DNA from 3 places in the Xanthobacter versatilis genome. Region 2 is predicted to be linked to each of the others. Evidence: predicted binding sites of a transcription regulator. Region 2 holds the regulator's gene; each other region holds the start of a gene.
The links. The regulator PhoB, encoded in region 2, activates phosphate uptake and scavenging genes when phosphate is short. The targets are predictions, from matches to a motif close to TGTCATNNANCTGTCAT.
Positions count from the first base shown of each region.

Region 1: the regulator PhoB is predicted to act here: its motif matches at 5,196-5,212, upstream of V5F66_RS19045 (YdcH family protein).
Region 3: the regulator PhoB is predicted to act here: its motif matches at 2,631-2,647, upstream of V5F66_RS11880 (acetoacetate decarboxylase).

Region 1 is NZ_JBAFVB010000011.1:124,070-130,767, reverse strand. It holds gene ychF (redox-regulated ATPase YchF) at 1-357, shown strand, start outside; gene V5F66_RS19075 (MaoC/PaaZ C-terminal domain-containing protein) at 377-838, shown strand; gene V5F66_RS19070 (DUF6968 family protein) at 1,373-1,705, shown strand; gene V5F66_RS19065 (DUF6968 family protein) at 1,774-1,962, shown strand; gene V5F66_RS19060 (MaoC family dehydratase) at 2,064-2,528, shown strand; gene V5F66_RS19055 (MaoC family dehydratase) at 2,525-3,001, shown strand; gene V5F66_RS19050 (ABC-F family ATP-binding cassette domain-containing protein) at 3,023-4,858, opposite strand; gene V5F66_RS19045 (YdcH family protein) at 4,991-5,170, opposite strand; gene V5F66_RS19040 (YdcH family protein) at 5,475-5,681, shown strand; gene V5F66_RS19035 (peroxiredoxin) at 5,776-6,261, opposite strand; gene V5F66_RS19030 (protein-disulfide reductase DsbD domain-containing protein) at 6,382-6,698, opposite strand, start outside.
Region 2 is NZ_JBAFVB010000015.1:64,418-71,115, forward strand. It holds gene pstB (phosphate ABC transporter ATP-binding protein PstB) at 1-338, shown strand, start outside; gene phoU (phosphate signaling complex protein PhoU) at 460-1,188, shown strand; gene phoB (phosphate regulon transcriptional regulator PhoB) at 1,272-1,973, shown strand; gene V5F66_RS21230 (flavin monoamine oxidase family protein) at 2,331-3,683, opposite strand; gene V5F66_RS21235 (flavin monoamine oxidase family protein) at 3,768-5,087, opposite strand; gene V5F66_RS21240 (polyprenyl synthetase family protein) at 5,214-6,140, opposite strand; gene V5F66_RS21245 (biosynthetic peptidoglycan transglycosylase) at 6,318-6,698, shown strand, end outside.
Region 3 is NZ_JBAFVB010000005.1:115,834-122,531, forward strand. It holds gene V5F66_RS11870 (sulfite exporter TauE/SafE family protein) at 1-375, shown strand, start outside; gene V5F66_RS11875 (patatin-like phospholipase family protein) at 389-1,540, opposite strand; gene V5F66_RS11880 (acetoacetate decarboxylase) at 1,712-2,461, opposite strand; gene V5F66_RS11885 (WD40 repeat domain-containing protein) at 2,737-3,726, opposite strand; gene V5F66_RS11890 (cation diffusion facilitator family transporter) at 3,920-4,846, shown strand; gene hrpB (ATP-dependent helicase HrpB) at 4,919-6,698, shown strand, end outside.

The DNA.
Region 1 (6,698 bases), on a different contig from region 2:
GTCCTGCCCCCCGAGGAGCAGAAGGACTATCTGGAGGCCATCGACCTGGACGAGCCCGGCCTCAACCGGGTGATCCGCGCCGGCTATGACCTGCTCCAGCTTCTCACCTATTTCACGGTGGGGCCGAAGGAAGCGCGGGCCTGGACCATCACGGCCGGCACCAAGGCGCCGGCGGCGGCGGGCGTGATCCATTCGGATTTCGAGAAGGGCTTCATCCGCGCCGAGACCGTCGCCTACGACGATTATGTGAAGTTCAAGGGCGAGGGCGGCGCCCGCGAGGCCGGGCGCTTCCGCCTCGAAGGCAAGGAATATGTGGTCGCCGACGGCGATGTGCTGCACTTCCGCTTCGCCAACTGAAGCCACGAGGGCGATGGGAATGGCCGGCCGCGAGGGGCCGCAGGAGATCGGCCGCTTCACCTTCACGCAGGAGGAGATCGCGCGCTTCGCCGGGGCTTTCGATCCCCAGCCCTTCCATGTGGACGCGGCGGCGGCCGCCGCCTCCCCGTTCGGCGGGCTGGTCGCCTCCGGCTGGCACACGGCCTGCGTCTGGATGGGCCTGTTCGTGCGCGCGAACGGCGCCGTGGACGGACTGCCGGCCGATCACCCGGCCGTGCTCTCGCCGGTGGGCGTGGGCTTCGGCATGAGCGACCTGAAATGGCTCGCCCCCGTGCGCGCGGGCGACACCCTCACCTTCTTCACCGAGGTCCTGGAGGCCCGCCCCAGCGGCAGCCGGCCGGGCTGGACCATCTTTCACCGCCGCAACAGCGCCCGGCGGGAGGATGGGACGGAGGTCCTCACCTTCGAGCTGAAGCACATGGCGCCGGATGGGCCGCTGTGAGCCCAGGCTGAGCAAACTACTCACGCGACTCTTGATTAGGATTAAAATCCCTTCATCCACTGGATGGAGAGAGGGACGCCGTGTCACCACCACCTGCCAAACCGTCACCTGCCAAACCGTCACTTGCCAAACCGTCACCTGCCGAGCCGGGCGCACTCGACGACCTGCGCCGCATCACCCTCGGTCTGCGGCTCGATCTTGCGGCTTGGCAGCTCCGCCTCGCCCTGAAGGGCGGCTATGATCCCAGCCAGCCACGCATTCCCAGCGGCGAGCCGGGTGGCGGGCGATGGGCTGGAGGAGGTACTGGCGATGTATACACACCAACGAAGCCGACCCGGACTGATCGCCCGGTTTCAATGGCGGCGCGCGCCATTTCCCGCGCGAGGGAAGCGGAATGTAATCTCTTGAATAAAATCGATACGGCCTACTGTAATACATTGAAAAATCCCGCATGCCATGGTCAGGCGTCGGAACGTTACTCTGCTTGCTTGAGGGGCAAGCCAATTCCTCCACCCCCTTTTTGAGAGAATAAATATGATCATGCTCACACACACACTTTTTCTAAACCGTCCCGAAGGCGAGATCCGTATCGAGATCCGTATTCACAAGCCTGCCCCGAAAGACGGCTGCTGGGCATGCGCATTTGAAATCGATTGGCCGGAAGAAACCAAGACCATGTCGGGAGCCGGAGTAGATGCGTTGCAGGCGCTGGTGGTGTCCTTGCAGATGATCGGCGTCCAAATTTACACGAGCTCCTATCACCACGATGGAGCACTGCGCGCTTACGAGGGTCAAGAAGGCTACGGCTTCCCCGTATCCCGGAATGTCCGGGATATGCTGATCGGGGTGGACAAGATCTATTTGTAACGCGAAGCCCGATCATGCCTTCCATAAGATGCGATATTCGGCCGGCGAGCCATTTGGGAGCCGAACTGATGCTCATCCTCACCCACACCCTCTATCTGCGAACCCCGGCAGGACCGCCACTCGCCATCCCCATCCGGCTCTACAAGCCGGCCATCGACGATGAGTTCGGCTGCTGGGGCTGCCGCTTCGAGATCGATTGGCCCCACCGGCGCAAGGCCATGTCGGGCTATGGCCAAGACGCCAAGATGACGTTCTGATCGCCCGCGCGCGCCTCGTTCCCTGCCACCTTATCCCCAGCCCACCTTGACGTTTGCGGCATCCTCGCCTTCCATCGCACTCCAACGACAGGAGGGGCGCCTTGCCCGACATCTTCTTCGAAGATTTCATCATCGGTGAGGTGAAAACGTTCGGCTCCCACCAGTTCGGCGAGGAGGAGATCGTCGCGTTCGCACGCGAGTTCGATCCTCAGCCCATGCATCTGGACAAGGAGGCGGGCAAGGCGTCCCTGCTCGGCGGCATGGCGGCGTCCGGCTGGCACACCTGCGCGGTCCTCATGCGGCTTATCTGCGACGGCTTCCTGCTGCGCACCGCCAGCATGGGCTCCCCCGGCGTCACCGAGAACAAGTGGCTCGCCCCGGTCTTCCCCGGCGACGTGCTGACCCTGCGCCGCACGGTGCTGGAAAGCCGCACCTCCAAAAGCAAGCCGGACATGGGCCTCGTCACCTTCCGCTTCGAGCTGGTGAAGCCGGACAAGACCGTTGCCATGTCGCAGGTCTGCGTCATCATGATCGGCCGCCGCAATCCGGGAGCCCGCCTCGCATGACCTATTTCGAGGAACTGGAAATCGGCGACCACGAGGTTCTGGGCCGCCACACCTTCACCGAAGCCGAGATGATCGCCTTCGCCAAGCTCTATGATCCCCAGCCGTTCCATGTAGATCCCGAGGCGGCCAAGCGCAGCCATTTCGGCGCGCTGGTGGCCTCCGGCTGGCACACAGCCTCCATGTGGATGAAGTTCTTCATCGCCTTCAACACCGGATCGACCAAGGCCCTGGAGGCCGAGGGCGGGCGCATGCTGGCGGTGGGTCCGTCCCCCGGCTTCACCAACCTGCGCTGGCTCAAGCCGGTCTATGCGGGCGACACCATCACCTACGCCACCGAGGCGCGGGAGAAGATCGCCACCCGCGGGCGACCCCAGTGGGGCCTGCTGAAGGCCTATAATTCCGGCACCAATCAGCACGGCGACCTGGTGATCGATTTCGAGAGCGCGGTGCTGGTAGCGCGCAAGGGCGGCTGAGCCGAGGGGCCCCGCCGCCGCTCAGCCTTCCAGCTCTTCCTTCAGGATTTCCAGCCGCAGCCACTCCTCTTCCGCCGCATCCAGCTCCCCTTGTGCCGCGGTGAGCGCGGCGGAGGTCTTCTGGAAGCGGGCGGGGTCGCGGGCGTAGAGGGCCGGATCCGCCAGCTCGGCGGCGAGCTTCTCTACCTTGGTCTTGAGCGTCGCCATGGTCTTGGGCAGGGTTTTCAGCGCGTGCTGCTCGTGGAAGGAGAGCTTGCGCTTGTCCTTGCCCGGCGCCGCGGCTGCAGGAGCCGCAGGCACGGGCTTGCCTTCCGGCGCGCCGCCCTTGGCCTTCGCTACCGGAGCGCCCTTGTCCCGCGCCTCCACGCCTCGGCCACGCTGGGTCACCATGTCCGAATAGCCGCCGGGATATTCCCGGAACACACCGTCGCCCTCGGCCACGATGACGCTGGAGACGGTGCGGTCGAGGAAGTCACGGTCGTGGCTCACCAGGATCACCGTGCCGGGATAATCAGCCACCATCTCCTGCAGCAGGTCGAGGGTTTCCAGATCCAGGTCGTTGGTGGGCTCGTCCAGCACCAGCATGTTGGAGGGCAGCGCCAGGGAGCGCGCCAGCATCAGTCGCCCGCGCTCGCCGCCGGATAGCACCGATAGCGGTGCGTTGGCCTGGTCGGGCGAGAACAGGAAGTCCTTCAGGTAGCCGATGACGTGCTTGGGCTGGCCGCCCACCATCACCTGGTCGGAGCCGCCACCGGTGAGCGCATCGCGCAGGGTGGTGGTGGGATCGAGCGCCGCGCGCTTCTGGTCGAGGCTCGCGATTTCCAGGTTGGTGCCGAGCTTCACCGTGCCGCTGTCGGGGGCAAGCTCCCCGGTCAGGAGCTTGATGAGGGTGGTCTTGCCCGCGCCATTGGGGCCGATGATGCCGATGCGGTCGCCGCGCAGGATGCGGGTGGAGAAATCCTTCACCACGGTGCGGTCGCCGTAGGACTTTGAAATGCCCTTGGCCTCGATGACCAGCTTGCCCGAGGTCTCCGCCTCGCTCACCGTGAGCTTGACGTTGCCGACGGCGCGGCGCTCCTCGCGGCGATCCTTGCGCATGGAATGCAGCAGGCCGAGGCGCCGCACGTTGCGCTTGCGCCGGGCGGTGACGCCGTATCGCAGCCAGTCCAGTTCGGCGACGATCTTGCGGTCGAGCTTGTGGCGCTCGGTCTCCTCCTGCTCCAGCACCTCGTCGCGCCAGGCCTCGAAAGCGGAAAAGCCCTGTTCGAGCCGCCGGGTCTGGCCCCGGTCGAGCCACACGGTGGCGCGTGACAGGGTTTCCAGGAACCGCCGGTCATGGCTGATGAGGACGATGGCCGAGCGCAGGCTCTTCAGCTCGCTTTCCAGCCATTCGATGGCCGGCAGGTCGAGATGGTTGGTGGGCTCGTCGAGGAGCAGCACGTCCGGCTCCGGCGCGATGACGCGGGCGAGCGCAGCCCGCCGCGCCTCGCCGCCGGAGAGATTGGAGGGGTCTTCCCGGCCGCTCAGGCCAAGTTCGTCGAGCAGGTACTGGGCGCGATACTCCTGATCCCCCGGCCCCATCCCCGCCTCCACATAGGCCAAGGTCGTGGCGTAGCCGGAGAAATCGGGCTCCTGCGGCAGGTAGCGCACGGTGGTGCCGGGCTGGAAGAAACGGGTGCCGGAATCCGGCGCCACCATGCCCGCCGCCACTTTCAGCAGCGTCGACTTGCCGGAGCCGTTGCGCCCGACAAGGCACACGCGCTCGGAGGCGGAAACAGAAAGTTCCGCCCCGTCGAGCAGGGGGGTCGCGCCGAAGCGCAGATGGATGTCCTGGAGGAGAACGAGGGGAGGAGCCATGGCGCCGGATTAAAGCCCCCGGCGCCGGAACGCAAAGGGTTGCTGCGACGCCCGCCGCTCAGCTCGATCCAGGGACGCGCGAAACGCACCGTCCGGACGCAACCGCCCGGTCGGTGACGTTCGCTTGAACCATCAATGTAGGGTGGAAGATCCGTTGATCTTGGTCATTTGGTCCTTGAGGACCAGTTTCTTGCGCTTCAACTCGGCAATGCGAACGGGATCGGAAGCCGGATGTGCAAGTTCGCGATTGAGTTCCTGCTCAATGGCCTGGTGGCGCCGCTTCAACTCCTGAAGGTGCGACTGGATGGACATTCTAAGCCACTCCCTGTCTGCAACACGACATCAGTCTGTCACGGAGCCGACGAAGAGTCGATTGCCTTTCTTGCTCTTCCGGCAAGCTCCTATCTTGCAGCGCGGCAAGCGCGTGCCATAGTCAGTACGAAATTCGGGGAAAGGGCGGCGTCCCTGTTTCAACTTTGGGAAGCGACGGTTTTTCCAGGGCCTCGGCGATGCGGCAGCGGGGTCGCGTATTTGTGTCCACGGGGATCTGCCGGCGCCGCCCGGCGCCATGTCCCCGCGAAGACGAATGGCGAGCCTGCCGGTGACGGATGTGGGAATGACGAGCGACGACGAACGGGATCTCAGGATCCATCTGGAGCGGCTGAAGCAGGAGCATCGCGACCTTGACACAGCCATTGACGCGCTGATGGCGGTGTCCGGCTCGGACGTGCTGCAGATCCAGCGGCTGAAGAAGCGCAAGCTCCAGCTGAAAGACCGCATCAGCCAGGTGGAGGACCAGTTGTTCCCGGACATCATCGCCTGAGCCTGCGGCCGGGCGCACGGTGCCGGCCCGAGGCCGGCATCGCCTGAAAAAAGCCCCCCGGCCAGGCCGGAGGGTCAATGCGGCGCGGAAATGCTCAGAGCTGCGCCAAAAGGGCGGGCGCGCCGGAGATGTCGGCCTTCGAGGGCACGTCCTCCACATTCAGGCTGGTCACCACGCCGTCCTCCACCACCATGGAATAGCGCTTGGAGCGCACGCCGAGGCCGGCGGCCGAGCCGTCGAAGGTGAGGTCGAGGGCGGTGGAAAAGGCGGCGTCCGGATCTGCCAGGAACACGATCTTGCCATCCGCGCCGGAAGCCTTCTCCCAGGCGCCCATGACGAAGGGATCGTTCACAGAGACCACGGCGATGGCATCCACGCCCTTGGCCTTGATGGCGTCCGCCTCGTGCACGTAGCCCGGCAGGTGGTTCTTGTGGCAGGTGGGCGTGAAGGCGCCCGGCACCGCGAACAGCACCACCTTCTTGCCCTTGAAGATCTCGTCGGTGGTCTTCGGCACCGGGCCGTCTTCGGTGGGAACGCGGAAGGTGGCGTTGGGCAGTTTATCGCCGACCGAAATGGGCATCGTTTTCTCCGACAGTCGCGGGCCGTTCCGGCCCGCGCCGACAATACGGGGTTTTACGGAGGAGAAAAGCGCACCGGGAGGCCCGGGCGGCAGGCCGGACAGCCGCGACCATTCGCCTCCTCAGGGGGCCGGCACAGGCACCGTTGTCGTGACGGACTTCGGCCCGTCCACCAGCGTGAAGGTGATGAGCGCGCCCGTCGGATCCACGCCCGAAGGCACGCCTTCCAGCGGCACCATGAAGCGGGCCGCCCCGTCAGGCAGCGCGGTCTTCTGCGGCAGCGGAAGGGCCCAGTGCGCGTCGGGGCCTTCGGCGAACAGGTCGGCCTTGGGGTTCATCGCCTTGACCTCGACCACAAGCCGATGCGGCGTCGCCGTCGTGTCGAGGGCGACGGACCGCACCGCCGGCGTCTCCGCCGCCCCCAGCGCCTGCGGCGCCG
Region 2 (6,698 bases):
GCCTGCACACCTCGGCGCTCGGCATGTCCGGTGGCCAGCAGCAGCGCCTGTGCATCGCCCGCACCATCGCGGTGCGCCCCGAGGTGATCCTGCTGGACGAGCCCACCTCGGCCCTCGACCCCATCTCCACCTCGAAGATCGAGGATCTGATCGACGAACTGAAGCAGGACTTCACGATCGTCATCGTCACGCACAATATGCAGCAGGCCGCGCGTTGCGCCGACATCACCGCCTTCTTCTATCTCGGCGAGCTGATCGAGGTGGCGCCTTCGGACGTGATCTTCACCAATCCGAAGGAGATCAAGACGCGCGACTATATCACCGGCCGCTTCGGCTGAGGGTTCAGGCAGCGTTGCGGCCAGTCCGCCGCGACGCTGCCTCCTGTTTTTGCTTTAGTGCATTTTCGTCACGCGAGCCTTTGCCCGCTTCGCCGGAAAATGCTTGAGAAGGATCATTCCGATGCCGGAGCATACCGTTTCGTCCTTCGACCAGGAGTTGAAGGAAATCGGCCGCAAGGTGGTGGAGATGGGCGGCCTCGCCGAGCGGCTGGTGGCCGATGGCGTGTCCTCGCTCATCAAGCGTGACGGCGCCCTGGCCCAGAAGGTGGTGCTGCTCGACAGCACCGTGGACCAGATGCAGCGCGAGATCGAGGATCGCGCAATCCTCGTCATCGCCAAGCGCCAGCCGGTGGCCAACGACCTGCGCGAGATCGTGTCGGCGATCCGCATCGCCAACGACCTCGAGCGCATCGGCGACTTGGCCAAGAACGTGGGCAAGCGTGTCATCGCCATCGAGGGCGAGTATCATCCGGCCAAGCTGGTGCGGGGCGTGGAGCACATCTCCGACCTGGTGCTGGAACAGCTGAAGGAAGTGCTCGACGCCTACGCCGCCCGCAACGAGGCCAAGGCGGTGGAAGTGTGGGGCCGCGACGGCGCCATCGACACCATGTACACGTCCCTGTTCCGCGAGCTCCTCACCTATATGATGGAAGACCCGCGCAACATCTCCGTGTGCACGCACCTGTTGTTCTGCGCGAAGAACATCGAGCGCATCGGCGACCACGCGACCAACGTCGCGGAGATCGTCTATTACATGGTCACGGGCCAGAACCTGCCGGAGAGCCGTCCCAAGGCGGATGCTTCCAGCGAGACCACCCTGGCCTTTCCCGGTCGTTCCGCCCAGGCCTGATGGGCTGAGCGGACGTGATGGCTGCTCCCGATCCGGATCCACCCGGGTCGGGCGGCCGAAGTAGTGAAGACAGGTGATAGACAGTGCCGGCGCATATTCTGATCGTCGAGGATGAGGAGCCCCTGACCCTCCTGCTCCGCTATAATCTGGAGTCGGAAGGCTACGGCGTGGAAAGCGTCGGCCGCGGCGACGAGGCCGAGACGCGGCTGCGCGAGAGCGTGCCCGATCTCGTCATCCTCGACTGGATGCTGCCGGGCCTGTCCGGCATCGAGCTGTGCCGGCGCCTGCGCACCCGTCCCGAGACCGAGCGCTTGCCCGTGATCATGCTCACCGCCCGCGGCGAGGAGACCGAGCGCGTGCGCGGCCTCGCCACCGGCGCCGACGATTATGTGGTGAAGCCGTTCTCGGTGCCCGAATTGCTCGCCCGCGTCCGCGCCCTGCTGCGCCGGGCCAAGCCGGAGCACGTGGCCACCCTGCTGCGGGCCGGCGACATCGAGCTCGACCGGGAGACCCACCGGGTCCACCGTGCCGGCCGCGAGGTGCATCTCGGCCCTACCGAGTTCCGCCTGCTCGAATTCCTCATGCAGAGCCCCGGCCGCGTGTTCTCCCGCGAGCAGTTGCTCGACGGGGTGTGGGGCCAGGATGTCTATATCGACGAGCGCACGGTGGACGTGCATGTGGGCCGCCTGCGCAAGGCCATCAACCGCGGCCGCCAGTCCGATCCCATCCGCACCGTCCGTGGCGCCGGCTATTCCTTCAACGAGATGTTCGCCCGCTCCCATTGAGGGACGGCGCCTTACGACGAGGGAGCGCCGTCACCCTCCGGCTTGACCGGAGGGTCCATGGAACGGCCGGGATGCTGCGGCCGGGGTTTGGACAAGCGGCGAGATGAACCCTCCGGTCAAGCCGGAGGGCGACGATGGTGAGATGAGCGGGAAGCGCCGGTCTCCCCCTGTCCCGCTTGCGGGCGAGGGCAGGGTGGGGCGAGCGGTGCCTTTGCCTGGTGCAACCGGTGAGGAGGGAGAGGGCCTGCCCCCTCCCCAACCCTCCCCCGCACGCGGGAGAGGGGGTGGCGGCGGCTCTTTCCAAACCCGGCCACGCCCCCCGGTCCATTGGTCCCAATGGCCTGCCTCGGCGCTCTCCTAACCCGAGCGTACCCCGATCAGCCCCAGCACCTGCCGCGCCGCCCGCTCGCCTGACAGCCAGGCGCCGCCCACGGTGCCCCAAAGGGTCTCGTGGGCGTGTTCGCCGGCGAACACCATGCGGCCGCCCACGGTCTCGATGAAGGCGCGGCGCATGTTGCCGTAGCCGGGCAGGGCGCAGGAGAAGGCGCCGAGCGCATAGGGCTCCTTGCTCCAGCGCGTGGCGTGCACCTTGCCCATCCGCGCCGCGGTGTCGGCGCCGAACTCCCGCGTCAGCGCCTCCTTCGCGAAGGCTGCCGCCGCCTCGGGCGCGGCGTTGGCGAGGCCGGTGGCGACGTCGCCCGCCACGTCCAGCGTATAGAGGTCGGTGCCGCCGATGCGGGCGCGCATCATATAGGCGCGCGGGCCGTCGGCTTTGAAATAGACGGTCTCGTCCGCCGCGAAGCCGGCCGGGTTGCGCGGCAGGCGGAAGGCGATGTGGTCGTAGGCGCCAAGGGTGATCTTCTCCACCGCCATGCGATAGCGCGGCTGGAGGTTGGGCAGGATGCGCAGCCTGCCGCTGGCGATCACGCTCGGCGGCACGGCGACGATGACAGAGCGCCCCTGAAGGGTGCCCTTGTTGGTCTGCACGGTGACGAGGCGGCCGGTCAGTTCCACGCTGCGGGCCACCGTCTCCAGCCGCACCGTCAGCGGCCGCGCCAGTTGGGCCACCAGCGTGCCGATGCCCTGGCGGCAGATCTCCTCCCCCTCGCGCTCCTCGGCGCGGGCGAAATCCACCGTGGAGACCTGATCGAGATCCTTGGCGCAGCCGATGGGCCCGACCACGAAGCGGGCGGTGTGTCCCCACGGTCCGAGGTCGGGCAGGGCGCGGGCAGCGGGCATGTCGCGCCCGGCATCGCCGGCGGCGCCGATGGCGCGCTCGGCGCGGCGCACCGTGGCGACGAAGGCCTCGTAGTCCGTATCGCGGGCCTCGCGCCCGTTCACATAGAGCCGGCCGCCCTCGGGGGCACGGACGATGTCGAGCCCTTCCGCCCGTCCATAGGCGGCCATGGGGCGGGCCGCCGGCATGTTGAGCCGCGCCGCACCGAGGTCGAGGGGCACGCCGAACACGGCGGTGTCGGTGACGGTGCGCCCGCCCACCCGGTTCGTCGCCTCGATGAGCACGTAGGAGCGTCCCGCCTCGGCGATGCGCCGCGCGGCGGAGATGCCGGCGGCGCCGGCGCCGATGATGATGACATCCGCCTCGCCCTGCTGGCCAAGCGCGCGGGTGACGCCCAGCGGGAGGGCGCCGAGGGCGGCGCCTCCGGCAAGGAAGGCACGGCGGGTGAGGGGGGAAAGGCGCGGATCGGTCACGGGCCGGACGCTAGCATGGCCCGCGCGCGCGGGGGAGGGGGGCCTCGGCGCCGCGCCATCGGTCCTGGCCCTCCGGCGGCGGGCCTACCCCAGCACGCCCAGTGCCTGCCTGGCCGCCCGTTCGCCGGAGAGCCAGGCCCCGCCCACCGAGCCCCACAGGGTTTCATGGGCGTGCTCGCCGGCGAAGATCATGCGGTCGGAGAAGACCTCCATGAAGGCCTGGCGCATGTGGGCGTAGCCGGGCAGGGCGCAGGTGAAGGCGCCGAGCGCCCAAGGCTCGCGGCTCCAGCGGGTGGCGTGCACCTTGCTCACCTTCGCCGCGGTGCGGGCGCCGAACTCATGGGTCAGAGCTTCCAGGAGGAAGGCGTGCGCGGCCTCCGGCGGGCTGTTGGCGAGGTCCTCGGCGACGGCGCCGGCCACTTCCAGGCTGTGGAGGCTGCCGCCGTTGATGCGGGCAAGCAGGCCGTAGGCCCGCGGCCCCTCCACCTTGAAATAGATGAGTTCATCCGCCTTCAGCCCGGCGGGGTTGCCCGGCAGATCGAAGGCGATGTGGTCGTAGGTGCCGAGCGTAACGGTCTCGACCGCAGTGCGGACGCGCTCCGGCAGGCGGGGCAGGATGCGCAGCTTGCCGGCCGCGATCACGCTGGGCGGCACGGCGATGATGACCACCCGGCCCCTGAGCGTGCCGCGATCGGTGGCAACCGACACCAGGCGCCCATCAAGGTCCACGGTCCGGGCGGCGGTGCCGAGGCGCACGCTGAGCGGTGCGGCGAGCTTGGCCACCAGGGTACCGAAGCCCTGCCGGCAGAATTCGTCCTCGTCTTTCTCCTCGGACCTTGAAAAATCAACGGTGGAGACCTGGTCCAGCTCCTTGGCGCAGGAGAACGGCCCCAGCGCGAAGCGCGCGCTCGGCGCCCAGTTGCCGAGGTTCGGCAGCACCCGGCCGGCAGCAACATCGCGCCCCGCCTCGCCGGTGGCGATGATGGCGCGTTCGCCCCGCTTCACCGCGGCGAAGAAATCCGAGCTGTCACTCTCGCCCGCCTCGGCGCCATCCATGAACAGGCGGCCGTAGTCGGGCGCGCCATAGAGGTCGAGGCCTGCCGCCCGGCCGAAGGCGGACAGGGGATGCAGGCTCGGGGTGTGGATCCAGTGGGCGCCCACATCGAATGGGACGCCGAAGATGGTGGTGTCGGTGAAGGCGCGGCCACCGACCCGGCCGGAGGCCTCGATCAGCGCATAGCTGTGCCCGCCCTCGGCGACGCGGCGGGCGGCGGCGATGCCTGCCGCCCCGGCGCCGATGATGATGACATCGGACTCCGCCCCCTGCCCCAGGGCGGCATAGGGGCCGGCGAGGGGCACCGCGGCCAGCGCGGCCCCGCGGGCGAGCAGTTTGCGGCGGTTCATCACGATGGTCCGGCCCTGTCCGTCTCGGACGTGACCATAAAGCCGGAACGGCCCCGGTTGAACCGGCCTGATGGGCGTTCCCGTCACATGATCGCGCGCGGAACGGGCGCACGGTAACGCGGAAACTCAGTTGCGCCGGTTGGCCACGAACAAGGCGGCCTCGGCCAGCACCGCGCCGCGCGCGCCGAAGGGGGCGAGGGCGGCGGACGCATCCGCCACCAGCCGGTCGAGCAGGGTGCGGGCGGCGGGCAGGCCGAGGCGGGAGACCAGGGTCGCCTTGCCGGCGGCGGCGTCCTTGCCCACCTTCTTGCCCACCTCCTCGGCGGTGCCCTCCACGTCGAGGATGTCGTCGGCGATCTGGAAGGCGGCGCCCAGCGCCCGGCCATAGGCCAGGAGCGCCGTGCGCTCGTCCGCCGTGGCGCCACCCAAAAGCGCGCCTGCCTCGACGGAAACCGCCAAAAGCGCGCCGGTCTTCATGGCCTGGAGGTCGCGGATGGCGTCTTCCGCCAGGGCGAGGGGGGTGCCGCCCGAGAAGCGGCCCTCGGCGGCGAGATCCAGCATCTGCCCGCCCACCATGCCGCCGATGCCCGAAGCGCGGGCCAGCGCCCGCACCAGTGCGATGCGCACGGCCGGATCGGGATGGGCATCCTCCCCCGCCAGAAGGTCGAAGGCGAGGGTGAGCAGGCCGTCGCCGGCGAGGATGGCGGTCGCCTCGTCAAAGGCCCGGTGCACGGTGGGCCGGCCCCGGCGCAGATCGTCGTCGTCCATGGCTGGCAGATCGTCATGGACCAGGGAATAGCAATGGATGCACTCGATGGCGGTGGCGGCCGTCACCGCCTGATCGGCCGGGATGCCGAACAGGGCCGCGCTTTCGATCACCAGGAACGGCCGCAGCCGTTTGCCGCCGCCGAGCGCGCCGTGGCGCATGGCGGCCATCAGCCGCTCGGGCCGTAGCCGCTCGCCGGGGAGCGCGGCGTCGGCGAGGGCGAGGGCGAGGCGGGCCTCGGTGGCCGCGGCGGAGGCGTCGAGCCGGTCCTTGAGGGAAAAGGTCACGATCGGGTCACCTTGGGGCAAAAGGGCCAGAACCTGCGGGCCGACGCCTGCGGGCCACAAACGGGGCGGGAGGGAACGCCCGGGCCGGGCGCGCCGTTGACGGGGGCCACCGGGTGCCCCAACCAGAAGGCCGGGTCAAGCCGATTGGCCGCGCCCGACGGGCGAGGGAGGTTTTTGATGGTCGCTCTGGTGCTGCGCGTGATGCTGGCCCTCGCCGCGATCCCGCTGATGCTGTCCATTGCCTACAATGTGGTCAACCCGGTCTCCACGCTCATGCTGCTGCGGTGGGTTGAGGGCAAGCGGGTGGAGCGGGTCTGGACCCCCATCGAGCAGATGTCGCCGGCGCTGGTGCGCACCGTCATCGCCTCGGAGGATGCGAGCTTCTGCAGCCATTGGGGCGTGGACCTCGACGAGATGCGCGCCGCTATCGACAAGGCGGACGAACTGGACGACGCCCGCGGCGCCTCCACCATCCCCATGCAGATCGCCAAGAACCTGTTCCTGTGGCCGGGGCGGGCGCTGATCCGCAAGGCGTTCGAGATTCCGCTGGCCCTGTGG
Region 3 (6,698 bases), on a different contig from region 2:
CGCTGGCTGTCGCCCCTCATGGGTGTGCTGACCGGTCTCGTAACCGGCACCACCGGGGTCTCGGTGATGCCGTCGGCACCCTATCTCCAGGCGCTGGGCCTCAACCGGGACGACCTGGTGCAGGCCCTCGGCCTCACCTTTACCGTCTCCACATTCGCGCTTGCCGCGGTGCTCGCAAGTCCCGGAGAGGGCGGCGCGGTGCTGACCGACCCCAAGGTGGCGCTGGCCTCGGTGGCGGCGCTTGCGCCCGCCTTCCTCGGCATGGAACTGGGCCGGCGGATCCGCCTCGCGGTCTCGCCGCTGGTGTTCCGCCGGGTCTTCTTCGCCGGCCTCGCCTTGCTCGGCGCCTACATGCTGGCGCGCGGGTTCCGCTGAACCACCCCCCCCCTCACTCGGAGAGGCGGTGGATGTCGTGCACCACGATGCCGATGGTGTCGTCCGGCTTCTTCAGCCAGTCGCCCCGGCGCAGGGTCTTCACCGTGTCCTCGTAGCCGGTCTGCCAGTGGTCGCGCATGGAGGTGGTGGAGAATTCATAGTCCTTGAATTCCCGCTCGTAGGTCTTTTCCTGATAGATCAGGTGGCAGATGTTGACCGGGCCGGAGGCGCTGTAATCCTCGATCAGGGCGAGGTCGTCTTCCGTGCGCAGTTGCTCGGGAATGCGCTGGAGCGCGTCATAGAGCTTCTGGCGCAGATCCTGGACCCGGCGGAACACATCGGTGGTGTAGCGGGTGCGGCTGGAATAGCCGATGTCCTTCTGCCGCTCGCTGACATCGAACATGTCGCGCGGCAGTGGCCCGCGAGCGCTGAACAGGTCCACCTGGAACACCAGCGCGCTGGGATGGTCCGGCTGGTCCAGCAGGAACTGGAGCGGCGTGTTGGAGACGACGCCGCCGTCCCAATAATACTCGCCGTCGATCTTCACCGCCGGGAAGCCGGGAGGCAGCGCGCCCGAGGCCATCACATGCTCCGGCGCGATGGTGTGTATCTTGTTGTCGAAATAGAGGAAGTTTCCGGTACGCACGTTCACCGCACCGACCGAGAACCGCTTCTCGCCGGAATTGATGCGGTCGAAGTCCACCAGCTTCAGCAGCGTCTCGCGCAAGGGCGCGGTGTCGTAGAAGGAGGTGGCGCCGGTCGCCCCCGCAGGCACCAGCCACGGATTGGGGAAACGCGGCTGGAAGAAGCCGGGCTGGCCCTGCAGGATGGTCCGGGCGGCGCTGAACTGGTTGCGCCACTGGCGGAAGATGTCCCCCTCCAGATTGAAGGGGATGATCCGCTGCGAGGTGATGGTCTCCCAGAACTCCCGCAGCTTGGCCACCCGGTCCGCCGGCGCGTTTCCGGCGATGATGGCCGAATTGATGGCCCCGATGGACACGCCCGAGATCCAGTTGGGGTCGCAGCCCACCTCGTGCAGCGCCTCGTACACCCCGGCCTGGTAGGCGCCAAGCGCCCCGCCGCCCTGGAACACCAGGGCGACGCGCTTGTACTCGCTGATGGTGTCACACAGATCGGGGGGCAGGTGATTGGCGTGTGCGGTCATGAATTCTGCCTCTCGCATTCCGGCGGAGCGTTCCGTGGTGTCGAACAGCGGCGCGCCGCGCCACCCGTTCCGCCGGATCATGTTCCGGTCAGATCAGCCTGACCGGCCCTCGTCGCATGGTTCACCGCGTCTTCGCGAGCCGGCCTCCGCCCGCGCGGACGCCCGGAAGCGTCAGCCCTCGCCGTCCTTGAGATAGTCGTAGATCACCTCGCCCATGCCGAGGGTCAGGTCCGCCTTGATGTGCAGGGCGGAGATCACCTCCAGCACCGGCAGCTGCGAGACGTTGCACAGGGCGTGGGGGAACAGGCCGAGCGCGCCCGGGCCGGTCCAGGCTTCCTTCAGGTTCACGTCTTCCAGATAGTAGCGCACCAGCTCGCAGATGCGCGGCTTGGCGTCCACGTCGGGGATGATCTTGAGCAGGAAGCTCGGAGTCAGGAGCGAGGCGAGCACCTTCTCCTTGTCCACGGCCACATGCTTGTAGCCCATGGTCGCGGAGGCGCACAGCACGCTGCCGTAGTGCAGCGACCCCACCAGCGTGTCCTTCTCCACCACCAGCTTGGGATTGGCGAACTTCTTGGGAAAGCCCCACAGCTCGCGGCCGCCGGCGATGGGGGATTCGTCGTCGAGGTACATGGAGTGGACATAGCCGCCCTCCACGCCCTCGAACTTCACCGGGATGACCTGTCCGGTCTCGGTATAGTCGCCGAAGCCGGTGGAATCCGGCATGCGGATGAATTCGTACTTCACGATCGGCTCGACGATCTCGAGCGGCTCCGGCACCACCTTTTCGAGCGCGGCGCGATCGGTGCGGTAGGTGATGATCATGAATTCACGATCGATGAACCGGTAGGGGCCCGGCGGGTAGGAGGGGTTCACGAGAGGCATCGAATAGGCGGTGCGGCGAACGTCGGCGATCTTCATCGGCGTTTCTCTCGTGCTCCGTGGCCCGCTTCGCAGTCGCGAACGGATGGTGGCACGTTAGTGCGCACGCGGGCGCGTGAAAAGCGGTTCCATCAGCAGTTGCGCGCAAATCTCCCAACGACTTGCGGCAGGATGGGCGACCAGCCCCGCGCCCGCTTACCGCTCCGCGGTGACAGAGCTACGACGAGATCCGGGCGCGCCGCGCTGGAAGGGGTCAAGCTGCAAGCACGACCACCCTGCGGCCTCAAAAGAGCTCCCGCTCCGGCCCTGCGGATTCAGAAAGCCAGCAGGCCGCCCTTGCCGCCCTGCGTGCCGAAGGCCACCGCCCCGCCGGAGGGATGCCAGGCCATGGCGCTCACCGCATCGGAATCCGGGGCGCGCAGCAGGATCTCGGCGGCGTCGGTGATGCGCACCATCATCACCATGCCGTCCTCGTAGCCGATGCCGACCACCGGATCCTTGGGATGGGGCGCCACTACGGTGACGCGGGTGGTGGGGGACGGGGCGAGCATGGACGGCTCCTTGCCCATGGGGCCGTCCTTGGCCTGGAACGGCCACAGGATGGCCTCTCCCGAGCCGGAGGTGGCGAGCCACTTGCCGTCCGCCGTGAAGGCGAACGACTTCACCCGCGAGGGATAGCCGGTCATGCGCATGTGCGCGCCGTCCACCACCCGCCAGCCGTGGAGCGCCGGCTCCTGCATGGTGGTGACCAGGAAGCGGCCATCCGGCGAGAAGACAACGCCGAGGTGGGAACCCTTCCAACCGAACAGCTCCGGCTTAGCGGCGGCATTGGGGAACCACAGGGTGACGCCGCCATAATGGGCCACAGCGAGGCGCAGGCCCTTGGGGGCGAAGGCGAGGCCGCCCACGGTGGAGGGCACCTCGAGGCTTTTCGGCTCGCCCTTCGCCGGCAGCACATGGGCGGTCTTGCCGGCGGACCAGGCGACGACGCCGTCCGGCCCCAGCGCCACCCGGTCGATCCAGCGGCCCTTCTGGCCGGCGAGGACGCGGGTGGAGCCGTCCGAACGGGTCTCCATCACCTGCCCGTCGTCACCGCCGGTGACGAGGCGCTTGCCGTCGGAGGCGGCGTCGAGCACAGCGCCGTCGTGGATCTTGACCGCCTTGGGTTCGGCTCCCACCAGATGCACCACGCCCTCCGTGCCAACGAAGGCCACCGCCGCATCGAGAAAGGCGAGGGCGAAGATCCCGGTATCGAAGGCGAGGGGCTGGACCTTGCTGGTGAGGCTGGACGGGGCGGTGGACATGAAGGCGGCGTTCCCGGTTACGGCATCGACGCGCCTCATAAGGCACCGAACGTGCCCGACCGCAAGGCTGGATGCAGGCGCCGGAGAGGCCGGCCGCGTTTGCCCTACGGCTCTTTGCCGCGCCGGTTCCATGACCTATACCCGACCCACGACACCCCGCGAGAGCATGCGCCAGCGGTTTCAGGGATCATCCATGCAGACGGAACAGGGCGTCCTTCGCGCCTCGATCATGGTCACGTTGCTGATCTCGGCGTTCGGCATCACCTTCGGCATCCTGTCCGGCTCCTTCTCCATCGCGTTCGACGGAATCTATGCCCTGGTGGATGCCAGCATGAGCGTGCTGGCGCTGATCGTGGCCAACCTCATCGCCTCCTACACGTCGAGCCGGGCCGCCGCCGGGCCGCTGAGGGCGCGATTCTCCACCGGCTTCTGGCACCTGGAGCCCATCGTGCTGGGGCTGAACGGGGTGCTGCTGGTGGCGGTGTCCGTCTACGCCCTGGTCAATGCCATCGGCAGCCTGCTCATGGGCGGGCATGCGCTCGAATTCGACTTCGCCATCGTCTATGCGGTGGTCACGCTGATCGCCTGCACGGTGATGGCGGTGCTGGAGACCAAGGCCAACCGCACCATCCGGTCGGACTTCGTGGGCCTCGACGCCAAGGCGTGGATGATGTCGGGGGGCATCACCGCGGCCCTGCTGGTGGCCTTCTGCGGCGGCTACCTGGTGCAGGGCACCACCCTCGAATGGATCTCGCCCTATATCGATCCCGCCGTGCTCGCTCTGGTGTGCGCGGTGATCATTCCCCTTCCGGTGTCCAACATCCGGCAGGCGCTCACCGACATTCTCCTGGTCGCACCGGACGACCTGACCACCCATGTGCACGACGTGGCGAAGGGCGTGCTGAAGGACTACGGCTTCCTGTCCTACCGGGCCTATATCGCCAAGGTGGGGCGCGCAAAGCAGGTGGAGCTGTACTTCATCGTGCCCACCGGCCTGCCGCCGCGCCGGGTGGAGGAATGGGACGCCATCCGCGACCGCATCGGCGATGCCATCGGCCATGAGAGCCCGGACCGCTGGCTCACCATCGCCTTCACCGCCGACCCGGCCTGGGCGGACTGAGGCGCGCGCGCCCTCCTCGCGCACCTGGGCAATTCCCTTTTGCTGAAAACGCTCTATGAGCGGGCGAAAGCCATGTTCGACACGCCCCTGCCCATCGACGCCGTTCTCGGCGACCTCACAGCGACCCTCGCCACCGCCACCTGCGCGGTGCTGGTGGCACCGCCGGGCGCGGGCAAGACCACGCGGGTGCCCCTCGCGCTGCTGGATGCGCCGTGGGTAAAGGGCGGGCGCATCCTGGTGCTGGAGCCGCGCCGCCTCGCCGCCCGCGCCGCCGCCCGCCGCATGGCCCAGAGTCTGGGCGAGCGGGTGGGGGACCAGGTGGGCTACCGCACCCGCCTCTCCTCGGAGGTGTCAGGCCGCACGCGCATCGAGGTGATCACCGAAGGCATCTTCACCCGCATGGTGCTGGAGGACCCCGAGCTTTCCGGCGTTGCCGCCGTGCTGTTCGACGAGTTCCACGAGCGCAGCCTCGATGCCGACCTCGGCCTCGCCCTGGCCCTCGACGCCCAGCGCGGCCTGCGCGAGGACCTGCGGCTCGTCGCCATGTCGGCGACGCTGGATGGTGCCCGCGTCGCCGCCCTCATGGGCAGTACGGGTGCCCCCGCGCCGGTGATCGAGAGCGAGGGCCGGGCCTTTCCGGTGGAGACCTCCTATCTCGGTCGCGACCCGCGCAGCCCCCTTGAGCCGCAGATGGCAGAGGCCATCCGCCGCGCGCTCGCCCGCGAGAGCGGCTCCATCCTCGCCTTCCTGCCCGGCGCCGCGGAGATCCGGCGCACCGAGACCCTTTTGCTGGAGCAGGTGCGCGACCCCTCCGTGGATGTGGTGGCCCTGTTCGGGGCGCTGGAGGCCGCCGAGCAGGACCGCGCCGTGCTGCCGGCACCCAAGGGCCGGCGCAAGGTGGTGCTCGCCACTTCCATCGCCGAGACCTCGCTCACCATCGAGGGGGTACGGGTGGTGGTGGATTGCGGCCTTGCCCGGGTGCCGCGCTTCGAGCCCGACGTGGGGCTGACGCGGCTCGAAACCGTGCGGGTCTCCCGTGCCGCCGCCGACCAGCGGCGCGGCCGCGCCGGGCGCACCGAGCCGGGCGTGTGCTATCGGCTGTGGGGGGAAGGCGAGACGGGAAGCCTTGCCGCCTTCGCCACGCCGGAAATCCTCGCCGCAGATCTCACCGGGCTGGTGCTGGACCTCGCCCGCGTCGGCGTGCGCGAGCCCGCCTCCCTGCCCTTCCTCGATCCGCCGCCCGTCCCGGCGGTGAACGAGGCCAAGGCGCTGCTGCGCCTGCTCGGCGCCCTTGATGCCGACGACACGGTGACGGCCCTCGGCCGGCGCATGGCGCGCCTGCCCTTGCCGCCGCGCCTCGCCCATCTGGTGGTGGTGGGCGCCGACCGGGGCGTGGCGCGGGAGGCGGCGGAGATTGCCGCTTTGCTCACCGAGCGCGGGCTGGGCGGCGATGGCGTCGACCTCCTCCACCGCCTCGACGGCTTCCGTCGCGACCGCTCCCGCCGGGCCGAGGACGCCCGCCGTCTCGCCACCCGCTGGGCCGAGATGGCGCAGCGGGACGGTGGAAGGACCGATGGCCCGCGCCCGTCGCCGGCGGCGCTCCTCGCCTTCGCCTTTCCGGACCGGGTGGCGAAGGCGCGGGGTGATGGCACCCGCTTCCTCCTCGCCAATGGCCGGGGCGCGGTGATGGACCCGGCGACTGCCCTCGCGCGGGCACCCTTCCTCGCCGTGGCGGAGGTGGGCGGACGGGCCGAAGCCGCGCGCATCTCGCTGGCCGCCGCTTTGTCGCCGGACGAGGTGGAGACCCAGTTCGCCGGCGACATCACCGCCGGGACTGAGATCGCCTTCGATG